Regions from separate parts of the Pseudomonas sp. HR96 genome, predicted to be linked through region 3. Evidence: predicted binding sites of a transcription regulator. Region 3 holds the regulator's gene; each other region holds the start of a gene.

Region 1 (4,209 bases), 2.4 Mb from region 3:
TCGGCGCCAAGACCGTCACCGGCGAAGGCCGGGTGACCCATGCCGGGTTGATCCTCGGGCTCAACGGCGTCGCCGCGAGCGCCTTCGACGGCGAACCGCTGGACGCGGCCGGCTACCTGGGGCGCCTGCAGGTGGAGCAGAACTACAGCGCCGTGGCGGACCTGTGCCTGATGGTGCGCAAGTCGGTGTTCGATGAGGTCGGCGGGTTCGATGCACTGACGTTCATCGAGCAGGGTGCCGACGTCGACCTCTGCCTGCGCATCGCCGCCCTGGGTTATCTCACGGTGTGGACGCCGCGTGCGGTGTTGCTCGACGGCGAGCCGCCGCTGCACTACAGCGCTTCGGCGCAGCGGGCCATGTTCGAGCGCTGGCTGCCGTTGCTGGCGCGCGACCCGGCCTACAACCTCAACTTCGCCTTGCACGAGCGCAGCAGCTTCGACCTGGTGGACGCCCGCATCAACTGGCGGCCATTGGGCTGGCGGCCGCTGCCGGTGGTCATGGCCATCCCGGCCGACCCCTACGGGGCAGGGCACTACCGCATCATCCAGCCGTTCAATGCCTTGAAGGCCGCTGGCAAGGTCGAGGGCATGCTCTGTGGCGCCTTGATGCAGCCAGCGGACCTGGCCCGGTATACGCCCGACTCGATCATCCTGCAGCGCCCGGTCACCGAGGGGCAGTTGCCGTTGCTGCAGGACATGAAGGCCTGGTCCAAGGCGTTCAAAGTCTTCGAGCTGGACGACTACCTGCCGAACCTGCCGCTCAAGAGCGTGCACCGCGGCAACTTCGGCAAGGACGTACTGCGCACGATTCGCCGCGGGCTGGACTGCGTCGACCGCTTCGTGGTCTCCACCGAGCCGCTGGCGCAGGCGTTCAAGGGCATGCACCCGGACATCCGCGTGGTGCCCAATCGGCTGGATCCGGCCGCCTGGGGCAACCTGCCGGCGAGCCGTCGCAGGGCAGGGGGCAAGCCTCGGGTTGGCTGGGTCGGAGGCACCGGCCATGACGGCGACCTGGCGCTGATCTTCGATCTGGTCAAGGGCTTGGCGGGGGAGGTGGAGTGGGTTTTCCTCGGCGGCATACCGGCGGCCCTGCAGCCTTATGCGACCTTCTTTCATCCCGGCGTGGACCTCAGCCTGTATCCGCAGAAGATGGCCTCGCTGGAACTGGATCTGGCCTTGGCGCCGCTGGAGCAGAACCTGTTCAATGAATGCAAGAGCAACCTGCGGGTACTGGAATACGGCATCTGCGGCTACCCGGTGATCTGCAGCGACATCGCCCCCTATCGCGGCGGCCTGCCCGTGGCGCTGGTGCGCAACCGCTACAAGGACTGGTTGGACGCGATCCGCGCGCACCTGGCCGACCTCGACGCCAGCGCGCGGCGCGGGGACGAGTTGCGTGAGGTGGTGCGTCGCGACTGGATGCTCGATGAACGCGGGTTGGCGCAATGGCGCGAGGCGTGGTTGGGCTGACGACAGGAGGCAAATCAAACCGGCCTGGCGGCCTCTCGGGGGCTGCGCCCCCTCCCACATGGGGAATGTGCTGAAGCTTGCATGTGGGAGGGGGCATAGCCCCCGAGAGGCCGCCAGGCCGGTTTGATCTTATCCCCGGTCATACCGGCAAACCGCCGCTTGCCGCTTGCCGCCTGCCTTGCCACCGACCGGCCATCTCGCGCCACATTAACGGCGCTCCTGTTTTGACGTCTGCTCTGTAGTTCTCTGTAACCCCCGAGATACAAGGGCTGCAGCGGACTTTTCAAGATTGGCCCACTAATTGCTCTATGTCCTGTCAGTACAGATCAGACGGCAGTCGCCCGTCAGCGGAGGATCACTGTGGACAAGATGCTTTATGTGGCAATGAGCGGTGCAAGCCAGAATGCCCTGGCCCAGAAGGCTCACGCCAACAACATGGCCAACGTCAGCACCACCGGCTTTCAGGCTGACCTGGAGCAGGCGCGCTCGCAATCGGTGTTCGGCGATACCTTCGCCTCGCGTGCCTATGCCATGACCGAGCGGCCTGCGACCGACTTCTCCGCCGGTGCGATGCAAGCAACGGGCCGGGACCTGGACGTCGCCGTCGGCGGCGACGGTTTCATCGCCGTGCAGACCCCGGACGGCAAAGAAGCCTACGTGCGTACCGCCAGCATGAACGTCGATGCCCAGGGCATCCTGCGCGCCGGCAACGGCTTGCCGATCATGGGCAATTCCGGGCCGATCGCGATTCCGCCAGACGAGAAGATCGAAGTCGGCTCCGACGGCACCATCAGTATTCGCGGCATGGGCGAAACGCCGAACGCGGTGGCCCAGGTCGACCGCATCAAGCTGGTCAACCCGCCGGTCAGCAGCCTGACCAAAGGCACTGACGGCCTGATTCACACCACCAGCGGCCAGCCCGCCACCGCAGACGCCAACGTCAAGGTGGACTCTGGTTTCCTGGAAGCCAGCAACGTCAACGCAGTAGCAGAAATGACCTCGGTGCTGTCCTTGTCCAAGCAATTCGAGCTGCACATCAAAATGATGACGACTGCCAAGGAAGACGACGAGTCCATGGCCCGCGTCTTGCAAAACAGCTAATAACCCGTTCAGTCGCGCCGTAAAGCAGGCGCCCGAGGAGATACTCAGATGATTCCAGCACTCTACGTTGCCAAGACCGGTATGCAGGCTCAGGACATGAACCTGACCACCATTTCCAACAACCTGGCCAACGCCTCGACCACCGGTTTCAAGAGCGACCGTGCCGAGTTCCAGGACCTGCTGTACCAGATCAAGCGTCAGCCTGGCGCCCAGTCCACTCAGGACAGCGCATTGCCATCCGGCCTGCAACTGGGTACCGGTGTGCGCATCGTCGGCACCCAGAAGAACTTCACCGCCGGCAGCCTGCAGACCACCGACCAGCCGCTGGACCTGGCGGTCAACGGCCACGGTTTCTTCCAGGTTCTGCAACCGGACGGCACCACCGCCTACACCCGTGACGGTACCTTCCACCTGGACTCCAACGGCCAGATCGTGACCGCCAACGGCGCTGCCCTGCAGCCGGCGATCGTGGTACCGACCGATGCCCAGACCTTCACCGTCGGCACCGACGGCACCGTCTCGGTGACCACCGCCGCCAGCGCCGCCGCGCAGGTGATCGGCAACATCCAGACCGCCGACTTCATCAACCCGGGCGGCCTGCAGGCTACCGGTGGCAACCTGTTCCTGGAAACCGCTTCGTCGGGCGCTCCGCAGGTCGGCACCCCTGGCCTGACCGGCCTGGGCACCATCCAGCAGAACACCCTGGAGAACTCCAACGTCAGCACGGTGAACGAGCTGGTGAACATGATCACCACCCAGCGTGCCTACGAGATGAACTCCAAGGTCATCTCCACCGCCGACCAGATGCTGCAGAACCTGACGCAGAACCTGTAAGCGTGATCGTCAAAGCTTGACCGTTCTTTTCAATCTACTGTCCGCTGCCCTGTTACACCGAGAGGTTTGTGTCATGAGTCGTGTCTTGAATGTACTCGCCTTGAGTGGGATCGCCTTGCTGGCCGGCTGCGTTGCCCCGCCGCCCAAGCCCAATGACGCCTACTTCTCGCCGGTGTTGCCACGCACGCCGCTGCCGGCCGCCTCGAACAACGGTTCGATCTACCAGGCCGGCTTCGAACAGGGCCTGTACAGCGACCGCAAGGCGTTCCGCGTCGGTGACATCATCACCGTGACCCTCGCCGAGAAGACCTCGGCGAGCAAGAGCGCCGACTCCAAGGTGGGCAAGGCCAGCACCAACTCCATCGGCCTGACCTCGCTGTTCGGTACCACGCCCTCCACCAACAACCCGCTGGGTGGCGGTGACCTGAGCCTGAACGCCGGCTACAGCGGCACTCGTACCACCAACGGCACCGCCAAGGCCGACCAGGGCAACAGCCTGACCGGTTCGATCACCGTGACCGTGGCCGACGTGCTGCCCAACGGCATCGTCTCGGTACGCGGCGAGAAATGGCTGACCCTCAATACCGGTCAGGAAGTTGTGCGCATTGCTGGCCTGATTCGTGCAGATGACATTGCAACTGACAATACTGTGTCGTCGACCCGCGTAGCTGATGCCCGGATCACGTACTCGGGCACCGGTTCGTTCGCCGAGGCCAGTCAGCCAGGTTGGCTTGATCGCTTCTTCTCAAGCCCATACTTCCCCTTCTGAGTGCGCGCCAACATGCTCAAGTTCAAACACCTGATT
Region 2 (4,209 bases), 530 kb from region 3:
CGTAGATTTTCGATCACTTGTGTATCTCGATCAGAGGATTCGGTGTGCTGACAGGTCGTGGCAGCAATTACAGTAGAGTCAGGCCTTGCCGTTACAGCTTGACGGCAACGTCGGGGGGCCGGTGACGCAGGCCACAGGCATACAGCCCCGGGCTCTTAGCTCGGTCGATAAACGCGCACATTGGCATGCCCCTCACTGAGCAAATGGTGGGCATGCAGGCGACTCATCACGCCTTTGTCGCAATACAGCAGGTACTGGCGAGTCTCATCCAGTTCCTTGAAGCGGTTGTTCAGGGCATAAAAAGGCAGCGCCTTGACTTCGATGCCGTCGAGCTCGAGTGGCTCGTCTTCCTGCGCGTGCGGGTGGCGGATGTCGACGACCACCTGGCCGGCCAGCACCTGGCTGACCTCCTCGATCTCGATGTCGCGCCCCAGCTCGTTGATCACTTCGTCGATCGAGATCAGGCGAGCCTGCTCGAGGGCGCGCTGGAGGACGGCCATGTCGAAGTTCTTCTCTTCATGCAGCACTCGCGGCAACTTCGCATGAGTGGTCGGGTTCACCGAGATCACTCCGCAGTATTCCGGCATGTGCTTGGCAAAATCGGCGGTGCCGATTCTGTTGGCTTCGTCGATGATGTCCTGCTTGTGGCTGGCCAGCAGCGGGCGCAAGACCAGCTTCTCGGTCGCCGAGTCGATCACCGACAGGTTCGGCAGGGTCTGGCTGGACACCTGGGAAATCGCTTCGCCGGTGACCAGCGCGTCGATCTGCAGGCGGTCGGCCATCTGCGTTGCCGCGCGCAACATCATACGCTTGAGTATGACGCCCATGTGACTGTTGTCGACCTTGCCGAGGATTTCTCCGACGACTTCCTCGAATGGCACGCTGATGAACAGCACGCGCTGGGAGCTGCCGAACTTCTTCCACAGGTAGTGGGCGACTTCCATCACCCCCAGCTCATGGGCCTTGCCGCCCAGGTTGAAGAAGCAGAAGTGGGTCATCAGGCCGCGGCGCATCATCTGGTAGGCAGCCACGGTGGAATCGAAACCGCCGGACATCAGCACCAGGGTCTGTTCCAGTGCACCCAGCGGATAACCGCCCAGGCCCGCGTGCTGGCTGTGGATGATGAACAGGCGCTGGTCGCGGATCTCCATGCGTACTTCGACTTCGGGCTTCTTCAGGTCGATGCCGGCGGCGCCGCAGCGCTGGCGCAACTGGCTGCCGACATAGCGCTCGACATCCATGGAACTGAAGGTGTGGCGGCCGGCGCGCTTGCAGCGCACGGCGAAGACCTTGCCCGGCAGTTGTTCGCCGAAATGCAGCTGGCACTTGGCGAGGATGTCGTCGAGGTCGCCCAGCGGGTACTCGTCCACCTGCAGGAAGTGGGTGATACCCGGAATGCAGCTCAGCCGTTCGGTGAGTTCGCGCAGCACCTTGGCATCTTCGACACGGGTCTGGACCTCGAGATTGTCCCACACGCCGCTCACCACCAGCTGCGGGTCCAGATCGCGGACAACCGTGCGGATGTTGCGGGCGAGCTGCTTGATGAAGCGCTTGCGCACCGGCGGGCTCTTGATAGTGATCTCGGGGAAGACTTTGACGATTAATTTCATGTGAATAGGTTGAAAACCGCGCGCGAGATGCCAGCTGAAAAAGTGGGGGCGGGATTATAGCGGAAATTGCTCAAGGTTTAATCAACTATCGTACGACCGGTCAATCACGCCTCTATTTGGTGCGCCCAGGAATTTTCCCGCCCCAAGAAGGTGCTAGCAATCGCCGGGAAAACCGCTGAAACGCCCTGAGAGCGCCCATTTGCGGCGCCAAACCCATCTCGGGGCACTGGCATGCAAATTGCTCCCTTGTGAGGCAGGTTGCCTTGGACGAGACTCGCGCCCGGCATCACTCATTACGGGGCTATCCATAACAAGGCCCCAATCCACCCGGAGGACACTATGTCGAAGTCGGTTCAACTCATCAAAGATCATGACGTAAAGTGGATTGATCTGCGCTTCACTGACACCAAAGGCAAGCAGCAGCACGTCACCATGCCAGCGCGCGACGCCCTGGACGAGGATTTCTTTGAAGTCGGCAAGATGTTCGACGGTTCCTCCATCGCCGGCTGGAAAGGCATCGAAGCCTCCGACATGATTCTGCTGCCAGACGACGAAACCGCCGTGCTGGACCCGTTCACCGAAGAGCCGACGCTGATCCTGGTTTGCGACATCATCGAGCCTTCGACCATGCAGGGCTACGATCGCGACCCGCGCGCCATCGCTCACCGCGCCGAGGAATACCTGAAGTCGACCGGCATCGGCGACACCGTATTCGTAGGTCCAGAGCCTGAATTCTTCATCTTCGACGAAGTGAAGTTCAAGTCGGACATTTCCGGCTCGATGTTCAAGATCTTCTCCGAACAAGCTTCCTGGATGACCGACCAGGACGTCGACGGCGGCAACAAAGGCCACCGTCCAGGCGTCAAGGGCGGCTACTTCCCAGTACCACCGGTCGACCACGACCACGAAATCCGTACTGCCATGTGCAACGCACTGGAAGAAATGGGTCAGACCGTCGAAGTTCACCACCACGAAGTGGCGACTGCCGGCCAGAACGAAATCGGCGTCAAGTTCAACACCCTGGTGAAGAAGGCCGACGAAGTTCAAACCCTGAAATACATCGTGCACAACGTGGCCGATGCCTACGGCCGCACCGCTACCTTCATGCCTAAGCCACTGTACGGTGACAACGGCTCGGGTATGCACGTGCACATGTCCATCTCCAAGGATGGCAAGAACACCTTCGCGGGCGAAGGCTATGCCGGCCTGTCCGACACCGCCCTGTACTTCATCGGCGGCATCATCAAGCACGGCAAGGCACTGAACGGCTTCACCAACCCGGCCACCAACTCCTACAAGCGTCTGGTACCAGGTTTCGAAGCTCCAGTGATGCTGGCCTACTCGGCGCGCAACCGTTCCGCCTCGATCCGTATTCCTTACGTCTCCAGCCCTAAAGGCCGTCGTATCGAAGCACGCTTCCCGGACCCGGCTGCCAACCCGTACCTGGCTTTCTCGGCGCTGCTGATGGCCGGCCTGGACGGCATCCAGAACAAGATTCACCCTGGCGATGCGGCCGACAAGAACCTGTACGATCTGCCGCCTGAAGAGGCCAAAGAGATCCCGCAGGTTTGCGGCAGCCTGAAAGAAGCCCTGGAAGAGCTGGACAAGGGCCGTGCGTTCCTGACCAAGGGCGGCGTTTTCAGCGACGACTTCATCGATGCCTACATCGAGCTGAAAAGCGAAGAAGAAATCAAGGTACGGACCTTCGTACACCCACTGGAATACGACCTGTACTACAGCGTCTGATCCAGCTTGATTGACCTTGACGCATGAAAAGGCCTCCTTCGGGAGGCTTTTTTCATGCCCGGGGCAGATCAAAAAACCGGGGGCTTTGCCCCCTCCCACCTCGACCGTGGGAGGGGGCAAAGCCCCCGATCTTTTGCTCTGAAACAAACCACCGTGGCAGCCCATCGGTAATTTATGCAAACTGCCGTTCTTCACCGAAGATGAGCCTGCCCATGATCAAACCCCTCGCTGCCATCCTGCTCCTGCTCAGCACCAGCGCCTTCGCCGCCCCCACACCCGCCCCTGCCGCCCTGGCCCCCTTGCTGGCCAGCATCCAGCAGCGCCTGGCCGTCGCCGACCAGGTCGCCCTGAGCAAGTGGGACAGCGGCAAGGCCGTCGAGGATCGTCCGCGCGAACACGACGTGATCGTCGGCGCAACCATCATGGCCAACAACTTCAAGGTTCCGGCCGAGCTGGTCGAGCCGTTCTTCAGTGCGCAGATCGAAGCCAACAAGCTGGTGCAGTACGCGCGCCTGGCCGAATGGCACCTGCAAGGCAAGGCGCCGGATTCGCCGCGGCCGGACCTGGCCGGCGAGATCCGGCCGAAACTCGACGAACTGCAGAAGGCCCTGCTCAAGGAGCTCGCCGACTTCGCCCCCTACCGTCAGCAGGCGCTGTGCCCGGTGTGGCTGGCGGCTGCCAACCGCCAGGCCACCCAGGATCCGCTGCGCTACCTGGCCCTGACCCGGGCAACCGCGCCACTGTGCGGTGCCAAAGCTTAACGAGCCTGCGCGGGCCAGATGTTCTATGCTGAGCAAGGTCGGCCGCGGGGTTGGAATCCCTGTCCAGGGCGCGGCCACTTCAAACGATCCAG
Region 3 (4,209 bases):
ATCGACAAACCGATCGTGCAGGCCTGGGGCGTGACCATCCAGTACTTCGCCGCGCAGAACCGCATCATCCTGATCGACAAGGCCAAGGTGGTGAACGACGGCAACACCTCGGTCGGCGAGAAAATCGTCTACGACACCGTCAAGCAGGTGGTCAACGCCGGCCGCGCCAATGGCGCCAAGGTCACCGAGCCGCGTCCGCGGGTCGACATGGTGCTCCAGCCGAAAAGCAAAACCGACGCACAGAAGGCTCAGTAATGGCAACTCTCAAGGCTCAGCACCTGGCCAAGGCCTACAAGGGCCGCCAGGTGGTGCGCGACGTCAGCCTGTCGATCGAGAGCGGGCAGATCGTCGGCCTGCTCGGGCCCAACGGCGCCGGCAAGACCACCTGTTTCTACATGATCGTCGGCCTGGTGCAGGCCGATCAGGGCCGCGTGCTGATCGACGACCTCGACGTCAGCTTCCAGCCCATGCACGGCCGGGCCAAATCCGGCATCGGCTACCTGCCCCAGGAAGCCTCGATCTTTCGCAAGCTCTCGGTGGCCGACAACATCATGGCCATCCTCGAGACGCGCAAGGAGCTGGACGCTGCGGGCCGGCGCAAGGAGCTCGAAGGCCTGCTGCAGGAATTCCACATCACCCACATCCGCGACAACCTCGGCATGAGCCTGTCCGGTGGCGAACGGCGCCGGGTGGAAATTGCCCGAGCACTGGCGACCTCGCCCAAGTTCATCCTGCTCGACGAACCCTTTGCCGGTGTCGACCCGATATCGGTCGGCGACATCAAGCAGATCATCCATCACCTCAAGGCCAAGGGCATTGGCGTGCTGATCACCGACCACAACGTCCGTGAGACCCTGGATATCTGCGAGACCGCGTACATCGTCAACGATGGTCGACTGATCGCCGAGGGCGATTCGGCGGCCATTCTTGCCAACGACCTGGTGAAAGAGGTGTACCTCGGCCACGAGTTCCGCCTGTAAAGGATGATTCGCGCGCCACAAGGCGTATTTATTGTGGCGCAGCTCTAGGCAAATGCTCGGGTTTCAGGCATATAATTTGCTTACGACATAAGTGCGACGCTTCGGCGCCGTGTAGTGGATGGCGCATCGCGCCGGCGAACAAGGTGTTAAGCCCCTGCCATGAAACCATCGCTCGTCCTGAGAATGGGCCAGCAACTGACGATGACACCGCAGTTGCAACAGGCCATCCGACTACTCCAGCTCTCGACCCTGGATCTTCAACAGGAGATCCAGGAAGCGCTGGAATCCAATCCTATGCTGGAGCGCCAGGAAGAAGGCGACGACTTCGACAACAGCGATCCACTGGCCGACAAGATCGAGCACAACGCCACCCCAGAGGTCCAGGAGCCCAGCTTCCAGGAAACCTCCGCGCCGACCGTCGACAACCTTGAGGACGGCGAGTGGAACGAGCGCATCCCCAACGAGCTGCCGGTCGACACGGCCTGGGAAGACATCTACCAGACCAGCGCCAGCAGCCTGCCCAGCAATGACGACGACGAGTGGGACTTCACCACCCGCACCTCGGCGGGCGAGAGCCTGCAGAGCCATCTGCTCTGGCAGCTGAACCTCGCGCCGATGTCCGACACCGACCGCCTGATCGCCGTCACCATCATCGACTGCATCAACAACCAGGGTTACCTGGACGAGACGCTGCAAGAAATCTGCGACTCGTTCGACGCCGAGCTGGACATCGAGCTCGACGAGGTCGAGGCCGTGCTGCGCCGCGTGCAGCAGTTCGAACCCGCCGGTATCGGCGCGCGCGACCTCAGCGAGTGCCTGGTCCTGCAACTGCGCCAGATGCCGCCCAAGACGCGCTGGCTGGCCGAAGCCCAGCGCCTGGTGCGCGAATTCATCGATCTGCTCGGCAGCCGTGACTACAGCCAGCTGATGCGCCGCATGAAGCTCAAGGAAGACGAGCTGCGCCAGGTCATCGAGCTGGTGCAGAGCCTCAACCCGCGCCCTGGCTCGCAGATCGAGTCCAGCGAGCCGGAGTACGTCATACCCGACGTCATCGTGCGCAAGGACAACGAGCGCTGGCTGGTCGAACTCAACCAGGAATCGGTGCCACGCCTGCGCGTCAACCCGCAGTATGCCGGCTTCGTGCGCCGTGCCGACACCAGCGCCGACAACACCTTCATGCGCAACCAGTTGCAGGAGGCGCGCTGGTTCATCAAGAGCCTGCAGAGCCGCAACGAGACGCTGATGAAGGTCGCCACGCAGATCGTCGAGCACCAGCGCGGCTTCCTCGACTACGGCGACGAGGCCATGAAGCCACTGGTACTGCACGACATCGCCGAGGCCGTGGGCATGCACGAATCGACAATTTCCCGGGTGACCACGCAGAAATACATGCACACCCCCCGCGGCATTTACGAACTGAAATACTTTTTTTCCAGCCACGTCAGCACCTCGGAGGGCGGTGAGTGCTCGTCCACGGCCATTCGCGCGATCATCAAGAAATTGGTTGCCGCCGAAAATCAGAAAAAGCCGTTGAGTGACAGCAAGATCGCTGGTTTACTGGAGGCACAAGGCATCCAGGTAGCCCGTCGCACCGTCGCCAAGTACCGTGAGTCCCTCGGGATTGCACCCTCCAGCGAGCGCAAGCGACTGATGTGAATGGCGCTTTCCTGATGCCACCACCAGCGTTCCAGTGGCAGGTTCCACCTGCCTCTTTATGCACTGGCAATAAGGAGAAGCGGTATGCAAGTCAACATCAGTGGGCACCAGCTGGATGTGACCGACGCCATGCGTGACTATGTCGGGGAAAAACTCGCCCGACTCGAGCGCCATTTCGACAAGATAACCAACGTGCAGGTCATCATGGAGGTCGAAAAGCTCAAACAGAAGATCGAAGCCACCCTGCGTGTACCTGGTGGTGAAGTTGTCGCCAACGCCGAGCATGATGACATGTACGCCGCCATCGACCTCCTCACTGACAAGCTCGACCGACAATTGCTCAAGCATAAGGAAAAGCAGCAGAGCCACCTGCAAGGTGCCGCCGCTCGCTGATACTCCCAACCCATGATCCGACTCGAAGATATCCTGACCCCCGGCCGTTCCCTGGTGAACGTGCCGGGTGGCAGCAAAACACAAGTACTCGAACAGATTGCTCAGCTGATCGCACGCGAAGTGCCACAGCTGGATCAGCAAACCGTGTTCGACGCCTTGGTTGCCCGTGAGAAACTCGGCTCTACCGGTTTCGGCAACGGCATAGCCATTCCCCATTGTCGCCTGAACGGTTGCGCCTCGCCGATCAGCGCCTTGCTGCACCTGGCTTCCCCCGTAGACTTCGACGCCATCGACGGTGCGCCCGTCGACCTGCTGTTCGTGCTGCTGGTACCAGAGGCAGCGACCGACGCGCACCTGGAATTGCTCCGGCAGATCGCCAGTATGCTGGACCGCAAGGATGTCCGTGACAGCCTGCGTGCCGCTGCCAGCAACGAAGCCCTCTATCAAGTAGTTCTGGACGTGCAGAAAGGGCATTGACCACCATGCGCTTGATCATTGTCAGTGGACGCTCCGGCTCCGGCAAAAGCACCGCGCTGGATGTACTGGAAGACAGCGGCTTCTATTGCATCGACAACCTGCCCGCCGGCCTGCTGCCGGAACTGGCCGAGCGCGCTCTGATCCACACCGAACTGGCGCAACCGCTGGTGGCGGTGTCCATCGACGCCCGCAACCTGCCCAGCCACCTGTCGCGCTTTCCGCAGCTGCTCGAGGAAGTGCGCAGCCGGCACATCCAGTGCGACGTGCTGTACCTGGACGCCGACGAAGACACCCTGCTCAAGCGCTTCTCGGAGACGCGCCGGCGTCATCCACTGAGCAGCGCCAACCGCTCGCTGGCTGAAGCCATTCGCGTCGAAACCGTGCTGCTGGGGCCGATCGTCGACCTTGCCGACCTGAAGATCGACACCACCAATCTCAATCTTTACCAGCTGCGCGACTCGATCAAGATCCGCCTGCTGAACAAGCCCGAGCCTGGCACCGCCTTTCTCGTGGAATCCTTTGGCTTCAAGCGTGGCATGCCGGTGGACGCCGACCTGGTGTTCGACGTGCGCTGCCTGCCCAACCCCTACTGGAAGCCCGAATTGCGCGAGCAGTCGGGCCTCGACCAGCCGGTGGCCGATTACCTCGCAGCCCAGCCGGACGTCGAGGAGATGTTCCAGGACATCTCGGCCTACCTGCTCAA
Region 4 (4,209 bases), 460 kb from region 3:
GGTTCTTCAGCAACCAGGGCATGACCACCTTCATCGGGCGCAATGACTTCATCAACCCGGTGTTCTCCGACCCGACCTGGGGCGTGTCTGACCAGGACATGTTCGACCGTGGCAACCAGGAGCTGATTGCCCGCGAGAAGACCGGCAAGCCGTTCTATGCACTGCTGCAGACCCTGTCCAATCACACCCCGTACGCCCTGCCCAAGGACCTGCCGGTACCACCGGTGACCGACAAGGGTTCGCTCAACCAGCACTTGACCGCCATGCGCTATGCCGACTGGGCAGTGGGCCAATTCTTCGAGAAGGCGCGCAAGGAGGCCTACTTCAAGGACACGCTGTTCATCCTGGTCGGCGACCATGGTTTCGGCAACGATCAGCAGATCACCGAAATGGACCTGGGCCGCTTCAACGTGCCCATGCTGATGATCGCGCCCGGCATCCAAGACAAGTTCGGCGCCGTCAGCCACACCGTGGGCACGCAGATCGACATCGTGCCGACCATCATGGGCCGCCTCGGCGGCGAGAACCGCAACCAGTGCTGGGGCCGCGACCTGCTCAACCTGCCGGATGGCGACAAGGGCTTCGGCGTGATCAAGCCTTCGGGCAACGAGCAGACCGTGGCGATTGTTTCCGGTGACCGCATCCTGGTCGAACCCAAGGACATGCCGCCCAAACTCTACCGCTACGAGCTGGGCCGTACGCCCAAGGCCGAGATCATCGACGCCCCGGACATCCCGGACCTGCGGCGCAAGCTCGACTCGTTCATCCAGACGGCGACCAAGAGCCTGCTGGACAACACCGCTGGGGTGGAGCCGTCCAAGTAAACCTTTTCAGGTTGTGGGCTTGCACGGGGGGCCGGAGCGAAGCCCCCGTGCGGCCTATCGCGGGCTTCGCGCGCTCCGCTTGTTTCGACCAATAGGCGCCCTGGAACGGCACGTTCGAAACCCGCGTAGGAGCGCGCGAAGCCCGCGATCAGGCCCCGCGCGCGGCCCTCTCCCAGCTGCAGATTCGAACCTTCCTGCCTTTGAGCACCCCACCTGAACGAACCCCCCACCCCTCGGTCAAGATTGTTGTAAGCCGCACCACTCCGATCTTCCAGACGAGGAGATACACAACAATGAAACAGTGGAAAATCAGCTACAGCGATCAAGATGGCGTTGCCCGTGAGATGGACGTCGAGTTCGCCGATTGCCCCTCCATCGAAGAGGCGGCCCAGCTGGTTCGTGCCCGATTGTTTCCGGTAACCGCCGAGTTGGACCTCAACGATTTCGAGGGTCGCGACTCTGCCCCCACGGCCCGGACCCTCAAGGCGCAAAACGCCGTGGCAATCACTGACATTGCCGAGGCGGTTGCCTGAAACGTTTTTTTGGCGCCAGCTGGCACTGGCGCCAACCCCGCGTTACTCTGCAGGCGGATGGTCATCATCCTGTCCTGTCCGCTTGAAGCCAGCCACCGTCGTCGTGGATGAAAGGGATACGTGCATGCCGTCGGCTGACGTTTCCCCGCAGTATTGAAAGTCTATCCGTCGTTAAACGTGAGGAGGACGATTCATGAGCACAGCCCATCAAGAAGACATCAGCACCCACGTGCTACGCCGCATGAAAGAGGGCGGTTTCGACTTCGCCCGCATTCACCCCATCGAGTTCTATGCCACCTTCCCCGACGAAGACCGTGCCCGCAAGGCGGCGGGGAAATTTCGTGGCGAATCGCTCAACGCCCAGGTCAGCGAGCGCGATGATGGGGCATGGCATCTGGAACTGAGCAAACTCATGTACGCCACGTATGGAGGTATAGGCGAATTCGAACATGACTTCGAAGCGGTCATCGAACCCCTGGGCGGCGAGATCGAGGGTTGGGGCGTCAAGCACGAGCTGCCGCGCAAGCCGGTCTGAGCAAAAAAATGGCCACCTGGTAACAGGTGGCCACAAAGGGAAGTTGGGATGAGGAGTGTCGCGTCAGAAAACTCTCCTCGAATGCTGTCATTATCGATGGCGCACGCAGGTTGTTGAAATCAACTCTGTCTATGCAGGTCATAGTAAAAAGCCACACCAGCGGCGCTTCGCAATGAAGCGCCCTCCGTTCAGTTGGCGCAAGAACCGCACAGGAATGGTGCGAGGCTGTTGCAATGGCTTTCCAACTGGTTGATTTAAAACAATTTATGCCGATGGCACGGGCCTTGCGAAGGCTCATGGGTCCGGGTGACAAGGAGTACGGCATGATCCGCACCTTTTATGATGAGATGTACGACGCAGGCGGCCTGGTCCGCCCGCACTATCGCGAGTTCGCGCGCTGGCTCGCCGATACGCCGGCCGAGCTGCTGGCCCAGCGCCGGCGCGAAGCCGACCTGCTATTTCATCGCGCCGGCATTACCTTCACGCTTTATGGCGATGAGCAGGGCACCGAGCGCCTGATTCCGTTCGACACCATTCCGCGCAGTATCCCTGCCAGCGAATGGCGTGTCGTCGAGCGCGGCTGTATCCAGCGGGTCAAGGCGCTGAACATGTTCCTCGCCGACCTCTATCACGACCAGCGCATCATCAAGGCCGGGATCATCCCCGCCGAGCAGGTGCTGGCCAACGAGCAGTACCAGCTGGCGATGCAAGGTCTCGACCTGCACCGCGACATCTACTCGCACATCTCCGGGGTCGACCTGGTACGCGACGGTGACGGCTCGTACTACGTACTCGAAGATAACCTGCGCACCCCCAGCGGCGTCAGCTACATGCTCGAAGACCGCAAGATGATGATGCGCCTATTCCCCGAGCTGTTTGCCGCGCAGCGCATCGCGCCGATCGATCATTATCCCAACCTGCTGCTGGACACCCTCAAGAGTTCCAGCCCCCTGGACAACCCCAGTGTCGTGGTGCTGACCCCTGGGCGGTTCAACAGCGCGTTCTTCGAGCATGCGTTCCTGGCGCGGGAAATGGGCGTGGAGCTGGTCGAGGGCGCGGATCTGTTCGTGCGTGACGACAAGGTGTTCATGCGCACCACCGACGGCCCCAAGGCAGTGGACGTGATCTATCGCCGGCTCGACGACGCCTTCCTCGACCCCCTGGCCTTCAACCCCGAATCGATGCTCGGCGTGCCGGGGCTGCTCTCGGCCTACCGCTCGGGCAACGTGGTGCTGGCCAACGCCATTGGTACTGGCGTGGCGGACGACAAGTCGGTTTATCCCTTTGTCACCGACATGATCCGTTTCTATCTGGACGAGGAGCCGATCCTCAAGAACGTGCCGACCTGGCAATGCCGCAAGCCCGACGAGCTGTCCCACGTGCTGGCCAATCTGCCCGATCTGGTCGTCAAGGAAACCCAGGGCTCCGGCGGCTACGGCATGCTGGTGGGGCCGGCCGCCACGGCGGCTGAAATCGAGAATTTCCGTGCGCGCCTCAAGGCGCGTCCGCATGCCTACATCGCCCAGCCGACGCTGAGTCTGTCGACCTGCCCGACCTTCGTCGAAAACGGCATCGCGCCGCGCCATATCGACCTGCGCCCCTTCGTCCTGGCCGGGCGTGAAACCCGCGTGGTCCCGGGCGGCCTGACCCGCGTGGCGCTGCGCGAGGGCTCGCTGGTGGTGAACTCCTCCCAGGGCGGCGGGACCAAGGATACATGGGTAGTCGAGGACTAAGGATGCGTGCCAAATGCTAAGTAGAACTGCCTCGGATCTGTATTGGATGTCGCGCTACCTGGAGCGTGCCGAAAACCTGGCACGCATGCTCGACGTCAGCTACTCGCTGTCGTTGATGCCCCAGGACGGTCGCGGTGATGGCCTCGACGAGATGGCCATGCCGCTGCTGATCACCGGTACCCTGGACGACTATCTCGAGCGCCACGGCCAGCTGCACGCCGAGCGCCTGCTGCACTTCTTCGCCCTCGACGCAGCCAACCCGGCCAGCATCTACAGCTGCCTGGGCGCGGCACGGGCTTCGGCCCACGCGGTGCGCGGGCGCATCACCGCCGACATGTGGGAAAACATCAACGCCACCTGGCTGGAAATTCGCGGCATTGCCGAGCAGGGGCTCAGCCGCTACGGCATGAGCCGCTTCTGCGAGTGGATCAAGGAGCGTTCGCACCTGTTTCGCGGGGCGACCTACGGCACCATCATGCGCAACGACGCGTTCCGCTTCATTCGCCTGGGAACCTTCATCGAGCGCGCCGACAACACCCTGCGTCTGCTCGATGCCCGCTACGAAATGCTTGGCGACGAAGCCG

Evidence for each region. Region 3 encodes sigma-54, which starts transcription at its own class of promoters, with help from an activator protein. Its sites were predicted from a motif close to ANTGGCATNNANNTTGCTNT; they were not measured.
Region 1: a site for sigma-54 is predicted at 1,758-1,777, ahead of SFA35_RS08040 (flagellar basal body rod protein FlgF). Genes of this name have one in related genera too.
Region 2: a site for sigma-54 is predicted at 1,836-1,855, ahead of glnA (glutamate--ammonia ligase). Genes of this name have one in related genera too.
Region 4: a site for sigma-54 is predicted at 2,164-2,183, ahead of SFA35_RS19705 (circularly permuted type 2 ATP-grasp protein). Genes of this name have one in related genera too.

What each region holds. Positions count from the first base shown of each region.
Region 1 is NZ_CP139141.1:1,706,984-1,711,192, forward strand. Features, by position in the region: gene SFA35_RS08035 (glycosyltransferase) at 1-1,469, shown strand, start outside; gene SFA35_RS08040 (flagellar basal body rod protein FlgF) at 1,830-2,570, shown strand; gene flgG (flagellar basal-body rod protein FlgG) at 2,619-3,404, shown strand; gene flgH (flagellar basal body L-ring protein FlgH) at 3,478-4,173, shown strand; gene SFA35_RS08055 (flagellar basal body P-ring protein FlgI) at 4,186-4,209, shown strand, end outside.
Region 2 is NZ_CP139141.1:5,400,384-5,404,592, forward strand. Features, by position in the region: gene typA (translational GTPase TypA) at 1-17, opposite strand, end outside; gene thiI (tRNA uracil 4-sulfurtransferase ThiI) at 156-1,610, opposite strand; gene glnA (glutamate--ammonia ligase) at 1,950-3,356, shown strand; gene SFA35_RS24150 (chorismate mutase) at 3,569-4,117, shown strand.
Region 3 is NZ_CP139141.1:4,873,852-4,878,060, forward strand. Features, by position in the region: gene lptA (lipopolysaccharide transport periplasmic protein LptA) at 1-255, shown strand, start outside; gene lptB (LPS export ABC transporter ATP-binding protein) at 255-980, shown strand; gene SFA35_RS21855 (RNA polymerase factor sigma-54) at 1,140-2,636, shown strand; gene hpf (ribosome hibernation-promoting factor, HPF/YfiA family) at 2,721-3,029, shown strand; gene ptsN (PTS IIA-like nitrogen regulatory protein PtsN) at 3,042-3,506, shown strand; gene rapZ (RNase adapter RapZ) at 3,512-4,209, shown strand, end outside.
Region 4 is NZ_CP139141.1:4,411,398-4,415,606, reverse strand. Features, by position in the region: gene SFA35_RS19720 (LTA synthase family protein) at 1-824, shown strand, start outside; gene SFA35_RS19715 (hypothetical protein) at 1,118-1,357, shown strand; gene SFA35_RS19710 (ribonuclease E inhibitor RraB) at 1,551-1,892, shown strand; gene SFA35_RS19705 (circularly permuted type 2 ATP-grasp protein) at 2,216-3,625, shown strand; gene SFA35_RS19700 (alpha-E domain-containing protein) at 3,639-4,209, shown strand, end outside.